One region of the Bradyrhizobium sp. 45 genome, then DNA from elsewhere that is predicted to be linked to it. Evidence: riboswitches for the same ligand, from Rfam matches in the RefSeq annotation. Region 1 holds a riboswitch; the other holds the start of a gene.
What was found. Region 1 has a riboswitch for cobalamin ahead of IVB42_RS34880 (energy-coupling factor ABC transporter permease). Riboswitches for the same ligand answer to the same signal wherever they lie in the genome.
Positions count from the first base shown of each region.

Region 2: linked by a shared signal. The riboswitch ahead of metE (5-methyltetrahydropteroyltriglutamate--homocysteine S-methyltransferase) and the one ahead of IVB42_RS34880 (energy-coupling factor ABC transporter permease) in region 1 are both predicted to bind cobalamin.

Region 1 is NZ_JADPIX010000143.1:504,819-509,358, reverse strand. It holds gene cobT (nicotinate-nucleotide--dimethylbenzimidazole phosphoribosyltransferase) at 1-584, opposite strand, end outside; gene cobF (precorrin-6A synthase (deacetylating)) at 600-1,349, opposite strand; gene IVB42_RS34880 (energy-coupling factor ABC transporter permease) at 1,395-2,072, opposite strand; cobalamin riboswitch at 2,109-2,329, opposite strand; gene cobA (uroporphyrinogen-III C-methyltransferase) at 2,375-3,106, opposite strand; gene IVB42_RS34870 (cobyrinate a,c-diamide synthase) at 3,103-4,413, opposite strand; gene cobM (precorrin-4 C(11)-methyltransferase) at 4,413-4,540, opposite strand, start outside.
Region 2 is NZ_JADPIX010000046.1:30,303-34,842, forward strand. It holds gene IVB42_RS06460 (EAL domain-containing response regulator) at 1-419, shown strand, start outside; gene IVB42_RS06465 (4Fe-4S binding protein) at 1,040-1,243, shown strand; gene IVB42_RS06470 (hypothetical protein) at 1,338-1,499, opposite strand; cobalamin riboswitch at 1,865-2,064, shown strand; gene metE (5-methyltetrahydropteroyltriglutamate--homocysteine S-methyltransferase) at 2,164-4,479, shown strand.

The DNA.
Region 1 (4,540 bases):
GCGGCGCTCACGCCGAGCAAGCCGGCCGCGATCGCCGCCGATGTCGTGGTGTTGCCGATGCCCATCTCGCCGAAGATCAGAAGATCGGGCTGCCCGGCCTGTGCGCGCGTCACCGCACGTCGGCCGGCTTCGAACGCAAATGCCAGCTCCGTGGGGGTGAGCGCAGCTTCGACGCTGAAATCGCGCGTACCGCTGCGCGGCTTGTCGGTCATGATTCCAGCCATCTCCCCCTGCGCCAGCGTGCCGGCGTCGACGACCTCCAGGCTGGAGCCCAGCTCACGCGCGAGCACCGAGATTGCCGCACCGCCGGAGGCAAAGTTCGCCAGCATCGCGATGGTCACTTCCTGCGGATAGGCCGAGACGCCCTGCGCGACGATGCCGTGATCGCCGGCGAAGATGATGATCGGCACCCGCGCCGCGCGCGGCTGCTCGGTTGCTTGCAGGCCCGCAAGCTCGATCGCGAGCTGCTCGAGCCGGCCGAGCGCGCCGGTCGGTTTCGTCAGTTGCGCCTGCCGCGCCACCGCCGCCTCGCGGTGGACTGCGGAGATATCGGGGCATTGTTGGGTGACCCATTCGGGGAGCATGCTGCCTCGCTTGCCTCACGGCCTGCGCTTGAGGATGTAACTGTCCATGATCCAGCCGTGCCGTTCGCGCGCCTCTTGCCGCACGGCGACGATGCGCGGGCCGATCTCGGCCAGCGCGCCGGACATCACGATCTGATCGGGCATGCCGAGATAGGCCCCCCACCAGATGTGCAGGCCCGCCGGATCAAGCGACTGGAATGCCGTGCCGCCGTCGAGCATCACCACCACGGTGTCGACACCTGCCGGCCAACCGCCATCGCGCAAGCGGCGTCCGGTCGTGATCAGAAACGGCTCGCCGATGTCGTTGAGCGGCATCGCATGCGCCGCGCACAGCGTCTGGATCGAGGTGATGCCGGGCACGACTTCGATTGTCGGCAAGGGATCGAGCCGCCGCGCGATACGCAGCGAGGAATCGTAAAGCGAGGGATCGCCCCAGATCAACAGCGCGACCTTGCCTTCGCCTTCGAGATGATCCCCGATCGTCTGCGACCAGACGGCGGCCACGGCATCATGCCAATCGTCCACGCCCTTGCGATAGTCCGCTTCAGCGGCGTCCCGCACGGGCAGATCGAACTCGGCAATACGCGTCCTGTCGCTGGTGAGCGCATCCGCGCAGATCGTCCGCCTGAGATCGGCGAGATCGGATTTTGTAGTCCCCTTGCGCGGGATCAGGACGAGATCGGCCGCGTCGATGGCAGTAATCGCGGCGCGCGTCAGCTGCTCGGGATCGCCGCAACCGATGCCTATCAGAGAGAGCGTGAGCATCGTGGCTGCGAAGGGCGGCCATCATGGCCGCCCGTTCGCTTGTCTCTAGGCCGCGTTGTGCAAACGCGGCGTGACGAGGCCGGGCGCGGTGACGCCGCGCAACGACTTCGCCAGCGCGAGCACGCCGAGATCGGCGAGCGGCTCGATCACGATGACCAGCGCATAGGACGCCGCGAAGGTCGCGATGTTGGCGAGGTTGGTCGCGCCGAAGCCGGAGCCATAAATCGCCCAGAACGCCACCCAGGCGATGACGCCCGCCTGATAGGTCGTCGAAAGCGCCAGCGCCTGGCGGTACTTCAGATCGACATAGGCCGTGTTGCTCGAAATGATCCGCGTGGCGATCGCCTGGATTCCGAACAGCGGCACCAATAGCGTGGTGACGTTCATGCCATATTGCGGCAGGTCGGGCGGCTCGAAGAAGATGCCCTGGAACAGCAGGCCAAACGCGAGGCCGAAGGCCGCAGGCGCCGCGCCAAACAGCAGGAACAAGGTCGAGCCGAGGATGAAGTGCACTTCGGAGACGCCGACCGGGAAGTGCGGCAGGATCTCGAAGAAGATAAACACAAGTCCCGTGGTGGCGAGCGTCCGCGCCGCGAACGACGTGATGCCCTGCTCGCGCACGGTCTCAGCCGCGAGCTTCAGGGCAACACCGCCGACAGCGATGCCGGTTGCGTAACTCAATACGAGCTTGGCGTCCGAGACTAGTCCGGGTTCGATATGCATGGCTCAGATCCTTCTTGCCGTCACACCCGACGGCCTTGGCCTCAAAACATGCACGGCCGGTCTCCTGGCTCGCGGTTCACTGGGAGTCTCCGGCCTTCCCGGGCCTCGCGGCCCAGTGGCTGATCGAAGTCCCTCACCGCTTACAGTCGCGGGGGCGGCTGGGGTTTTGGGCGCCGCAACTGGGTCCGCCCATCCCCATTCCCGATTATGCTCCGGCGCTTTGCGCCGCGTCGAGCACCATGCGTCTCCTGTGTGCCTCTTTCGCCGGCCGGGCGTCAAGGGGCGACGGGCGGACGAGGCGGTCATGACGGATAATTCCCCGCCAGCGCGCCGAACAGGATGACGGCCGCCGTGGAGGCCGCTCCCTCCCGCGCAAGCTGCTCTGCAAGTTCCGAAATGGTGGTGCGGACCAGCCGCTCATCGGGACGGCCGAGCGATTCGGCAAACAACGCCGGCGTGGTTGGGGCGAGCCCGTGCTCGATCAATTTGACGACCAACGCCGGAAACGTCCGGCGGCCCATATAGACCACGGTCGTCGCCTCCGGATCGGCCAGCGCCGCCCAATTGAGATCTGGCGGCAGCTCGCCGGTGACGTCCGCCCCGGTCACGAACTGCACGCGGCGCGAGGTGTGACGCCGGGTCAGCGGAATGCCGGCTTGCGCGGCGGCGACACAGGCCGAGGTGACGCCGGGAATGATCTCGTAGCCGATGCCCGCTTCACGCAGCGTCTCGAGCTCCTCCTCGAGCCGGCCAAAGATGCCGGCATCGCCCGACTTCAACCGGACCACGCGCGCGCCTGTCACGGCATAGTCGACCAGCAGGCGGTTGACATGGTGCTGCTTGGTCGAGGCCCGCCCTGCCCGCTTTCCCACCGCGACGAGATTGGCGCCGGGCCGGGCCAGATCGAGGATCGCGCCTGAAGCAAGATCGTCATAGAGCACAACGTCGGCCTCGCGCAGCCGCGCTGCACCCTTGAGCGTGAGCAGCTCGGGATCGCCGGGCCCGGCGGAGACAAAGGAGACAAAACCGCTCACCGGTCCTCCGCGATCAGATGGAAGAACGTGCCGGTAGCTTGTCCCCGCCGCGAGCCGGTCTCGGCAATGACCGCACCTGTCGCGTCGTGCACGACCGCCAGCGCCGTGTCGGGCTGCGCGACTATGGTCGAATAGTGGAATTCATGGCCACGCAGGCGTGCACCCGCCTGATGACCCGGCATCGGCGCGGCGAGCTCGGCCAGACGATAGCCCAGATGCATGCGGCGCTTGGCAAAGCTCGTCTCCAAGCCGAGCAGGCCCGTCATCTCGTGGCTGATGCCATCGGCGTCGGTCAAAGCGGTGCCCAGCACCATATAGCCCCCGCATTCGCCGTGCACCGGGCGCGTCTCGGCGAAGGCGCGCAATCCGCTGCGGAAGCGCGCATTGGCCGCGATCCTGCCGGCCTGCAGCTCGGGATAGCCGCCAGGCAGCCAGCACACATCGGCGACCGGATCAGGGGCTTCATCGGCGAGCGGCGAGAATGTCGAGATCTCCGCACCCGCCGCGCGCCACGCTTCCAGCATGTGCGGATAGACGAAGGAGAACGCGGCATCACGGGCAAGCGCAATGCGCTGGCCGGGGGGCGTCACGTTGACGCCGCTTGCGGCAGGTTGCGGCGACCAGGTGGCCGCCGAACGCAGCACCGCGTCGAGATCGACATGCTCGGCAACGAAGCGCGCGGCCTCGTCGATCAGCTTGCCGATCTCCGCCTGCTCCTCGGCCTGGACCAGTCCGAGATGCCGTTTCGGCAGGCTGATCTCCGCATGGCGCGGCAACGCGCCGAACACGGCGATGCCGGCATCCAGCAGCGCGCGCCGCACGAGGGCTTCGTGGCGCGGGCTGGCAACGCGATTGAGCACGACGCCTGCAAGGCGCACACCGGGGCGGTAGTCGCGAAGGCCCCCGGCAATCGCGGCCGCCGTTTGTGCCTGGCCCGAGGGATCGATCACCAGCAGCACCGGCCAGTCCAGCATCTCTGCGATGTCGGCGGTCGCTCCGGTGCCGCAGACGCCGCGCGCGGCAACGCCGTCGAACAGGCCCATTGAGCCTTCGGCCAGCACGACATCGGCGTCAATGCCACGACTGACGAGATGCGAGATTGTCCCGCGATCCATCGCCCAGCTGTCCACGTTGACCGAGGCGCGTCCCGTCGCGGCGGCATGAAACGCGGGATCGATGTAATCGGGGCCGCTCTTGAAGCACTGCACCCGCAATCCGCTGTTGCGCCAGGCGCGGGCAAGCGCCAGCGTCAGTGTGGTCTTGCCGACGCCGGAGGCCGGCGCGGAGATAACGAGCCCTGCCGCCATCACGACACCTCCGGAAAGCGCGGCTCGGCGCCGACCGGCCGATAGCGGCGGTCATAGTCGGCAGCATAGAGACGGCTCTCGGAAAAATCCGCCGAGCCCAGCGTCTTGCCGACCAGGATCAACGCGG
Region 2 (4,540 bases), on a different contig from region 1:
GCGGCTTGACGATCGAAATCGAGAGCGAGGAAGCGATCCAGAACCTAGATCTCCTGATCGAGGTCGCGCGTGAGGTTCGCTTTCACAACATTGGCCTTGCAATCGACAATATCGGCGCCAATTGGCCGCAGCTGATGGGGCTCGAAAAATTCCCGTTCATGAAATTAAAAGTGGACCGGCAGTACGTCGCCGGTTGCGGAAATGGGCCCCTGAAGCGAACGGTGTGCCGCCATATCGTCGATCTAGCCAAAGAGTACAGTGTGCGCACCGTCGCCGCAGGCGTGGAGAGCCACGCCGACCTGATCGCTGTGACCGAACTCGGCTTCGACCTTGCGCAGGGCCATCTGTTCGGAAAGGCCATGTCGCTGAAGCAATTTGCACAGTCATCTTTCAGCCCTGTTCCACTTCGTCCAAAATAGTTGCATGAGGAGTGACTGAGCACAGCCAGGCAAAGCGTACCAGCGCTGGCCCGCGCGGCCATGCCTACTCGGCACCAGGCATGCGGCTGACAGCAATTAAATCGGCCACTTTGCAAACCCAGTATCGCTTCTCCCGGCCCAACTTCATTTCCCTCCGAAGCGATGCCGAAGGTTATTGTAGCACAAAGCCCTTTTGGCAAGCCTCCAGCGAGTCAATCCGCGGAGTTAACGTTGCAGGCGTGAGCGCGGCTTGGACAAAATCTCCGGTCAGGGCGTGTGACCGGAGGTTTGCCGACATCCGGCGTAGACGTGCGTCGGCTCGCGGCTTCTACTCGCGCCGCCGGTTTCGGGAATCGTCGAGCGTCGCTTGGCCCCGCGCTGCCATGCCAGACAAACCGACGGAAGCTCGCAGCAGTCGAGTCGCGACTGGCTATCGGAGTAGGGGCCCGAGGGCTCGCACGGCTTGATATTGAAGCGGCCCATGCTGTCGCAGATGCAACATGGTCTCAGACCCCGCACAGCACCATTGGGCAAGTTGCCCATCATTGAGCGCGCCTGTCCTTGGCACGGCATTTGAAAGGGATCGCCAATGGCATCGCTCGCCTAAGGAGTCGGAAGGCATGGCTTACAAGATCGTCGCTTCGCAATGTACCGTTTGTGGGGCATGTGAGTTCGAGTGTCCCAACGCGGCGATCAGCCTCAAGCGCGACATTTACGTTATCGATGCAAAAAAGTGTACGGAGTGCGAGGGCCATTCCGACACGCCGCAATGCGCTGTGGTCTGTCCGGTGCCTGACACCTGTGTCCCGTCTAAGACAACATAAGCAGCCCGCGTCCAGAAGGCTTCCGCAAGTCAGCGTGCATCCTGACGTCCGGAACTGTTCCTGCGATGCCGCGCAGGCCAACGTCCAGGCTGCACTACTCGCCAGCGGCGACGGAAACAACGAAGGCGCGGCCAAAGTCGCTCAGCACGTAAGTGCTTGGCACACCGAAGGAGATCATCTTGACCAACGCGACGGAGCGATCGAGCTCACGGCTCGTCGCGGGGTCCGCCGAACACAGGCAGTCCGGCCTGATCATCCGTTTGATCCTGGAGCAATCCGGCCTTGACAATTCCTAAGGAGCCTCATGGCGCTGTGATCAAGCGGATGCCGGCCGAGGATGATCGCAAACGTCCTCGCGGGCGAGTTCGAGAAGCTGCAAAAGACCGGATTTGTCGCGATCACGCAGATGTCGAAGCGCGATCGCGTTCGTTCTGCTTGCGTTGGCTCATCCGAGTACGCCAAGCGGGTGTTGACGGACGCATTCACAAGCGGAGGCTCCACAGATCTAGGCGTTGTTACCAGGCCGGGAGTAAGACCGTTGTGCCCTAGCTGGTACAGCTCGCAATCGCTTGGGCAATATCGCGGCGACACTTAGTAGGTTGACGGATCGATCCTCGTGCGCCTAATGCCAGTCGTCGTGGTCTTCGGATTCGTTTGATCCGGAGCTAAGAGGGAAGCCGGTGCAATGCCGGCGCTGCCCCCGCAACTGTAAGCGGCGAGCCGCTGTCCAACGAAGTCACTGAAGCCATGCGGCTTCGGGAAGGCCGGACAGCAGCGACGACCCGCGAGCCAGGAGACCTGCCTCGACAATATATCGTCCACGGGCGGGGTGTCCCGGTGTGCGCCAAGCAGCTGTCGCTCACGCGATATTCGCTGCATGCGTCCGCCATGGCCTTTGCCCCAATCATGGGGTCTGAGCTATGTCTTTTCTTTCGCTTCCCGTTGCCACACTGGGGACGTCACGCATCGGCCCACGACGCGAACTCAAAGTCGCGCTCGAGAGCTACTGGGCGGGAAACTCCAGCGAAGCCGAGCTCCTCGAGGCGGGGAGTGGACTTCGTGCCGCTAATTGGGCACGGCAGAAATCCCGCGGTGCGACCGTCATTCCTTCGAATGACTTCTCGTTTTACGATCATGTGCTCGATACCAGCCTAATGGTCGGCGCCATTCCCGACGTCTACGGCTGGACCGAAGGTCCTGTGTCGCTCAAGACCTACTTCACCATGGCGCGTGGCGCTCAGGACGGTGGTCACGCTCAGCATGGGCCTGGCGTAGCCGCACAGGAAATGACGAAGTGGTTCGATACCAACTACCACTACATGGTGCCGGAATTTCACCGGGATCAGATCTTTAAGTATTCCTCTCGAAAGCCGATCGAGGAATATGAGGAGGCAAAAAGCCTCGGCTACCAAACGCGCCCCGTCCTAGTTGGCCCAGTCACTTTCCTGAAGCTTGGCAAAAGCGCAAATCCCGCATTCAATCCGCTGTCGCTGCTCGATCGGCTCCTCCCAGTCTATGTCGATGTTCTCCGCGAACTATCCTCGCGCGGTGCTGAATGGGTTCAGCTGGACGAGCCATGCCTAGTGATGGACGTCGACGAAGCATCGCGGGCGGCTGTCCGCCGGGCCTATGCTCATTTCGCAAAGCTTGTGCCGGCCCTTAAAATCATGCTGGCCACATATTTCGGGGCTATCGGCGACAATCTTGAAACAACCTTGGCCTTGCCCGTTGCCGGGCTTCATGTGGATCTGGTTCGGGCACCTGACCAGTTGGACGCAATTGTCGCCACAACCCGTAGAGATCTCGTGGTCTCACTAGGCGTCGTTGATGGTCGGAACGTGTGGCGCTCCAATCTTCCGGCGCTGCTCGACCAACTTGCTCCTATGGTCCAAAAATTGGGCAGGCACCGTGTTCAGATTGCTCCTTCCTGCTCGCTGCTTCATGTTCCGATCGACATTGAGCTAGAGACCGATCTCGATCCCAATCTGAAGACATGGCTGGCGTTCTCAGTTCAGAAGATCAAGGAACTTTCGATATTGGGCAAAGCGCTGGCCGGCCATGCTGCCGAGGTGGCCGATGAACTTGCGCTTTCGGAGGAGGCAGCCGTCACCCGCGAAACATCGCCCGAGATCCACAATGCGAATGTCGCCGGACGAATCGCCGCGATCGACCATAGCATGCTTCGCCGTCGCAGTGCGTTCACCCAGCGTGCCGACGTCCAGCGCGTCGCGTTCGCTTTGCCGATGTTTCCAACGACAACCATCGGATCCTTCCCGCAAACGGCCGATGTCCGGAATGCGCGCGCGGCTCATGCGCGGGGAACGTTGAATGACACGCAGTACGAGCAGCTTCTGAAAGCGGAGACAGCCCGTACCGTGAAGTGGCAGGAAGATATCGGCCTGGACGTGCTCGTACACGGTGAGTTCGAGCGCAATGACATGGTTCAATACTTTGCCGAGCAGCTGTTGGGCTTCGCTTTCACCAAGCATGGCTGGGTTCAGTCTTATGGCTCGCGGTACGTTCGTCCGCCTATCCTGTTCGGAGATGTCTCCCGGCCGAAGCCCATGACCGTTGAATGGTGGCGCTATGCGCAGTCTCTGACCAAAAAACCCGTCAAGGCTATGCTGACCGGACCGGTGACCATCCTTAACTGGTCGTTTGTCCGTGACGACATCTCGCGGCGCGAGACATGCCGACAGATCGCTCTCGCGATCCGAGATGAGGTCATCGACCTTGAGGCGGCTGGAGCGACCATGATCCAGATCGACGAGGCTGCGTTGCGGGAGGGATTGCCGCTACGCAAATCGCAGTGGAAGAACTATCTCGATTGGGCGGTGGACAGCTTCCGCCTTTGCTCCTCCGTGGTCGCCGACGGAACTCAGATCCATACTCACATGTGTTATTCCGAGTTCAACGAAATCATCGATGCGATCGCAGCAATGGATGCCGACGTCATTTCAATCGAGACGTCGCGTTCTAAGATGGAATTGCTCGAGGCCTTCAAGAGCTACAAATATCCAAATGAGATCGGGCCCGGCGTCTATGACATTCATTCACCGCGCATTCCCGCAGCGGCGGAAATCAAGCAGCTGATTGTGTTGGCGCGGCAGCGAGTTTCCGATCGGCAGCTCTGGATCAATCCCGACTGCGGACTGAAAACGCGAAGGTGGGAGGAGGTGCGTCCCGCGCTCGTCAATATGGTGGCCGCCGCACGCGAGTTGCGGGCCGAGCCATGATGGGCCGGAGCGTTTCGCCAACGCGTTTGTGAACAAGATGCACGCGCTTTGGGGGCTTACG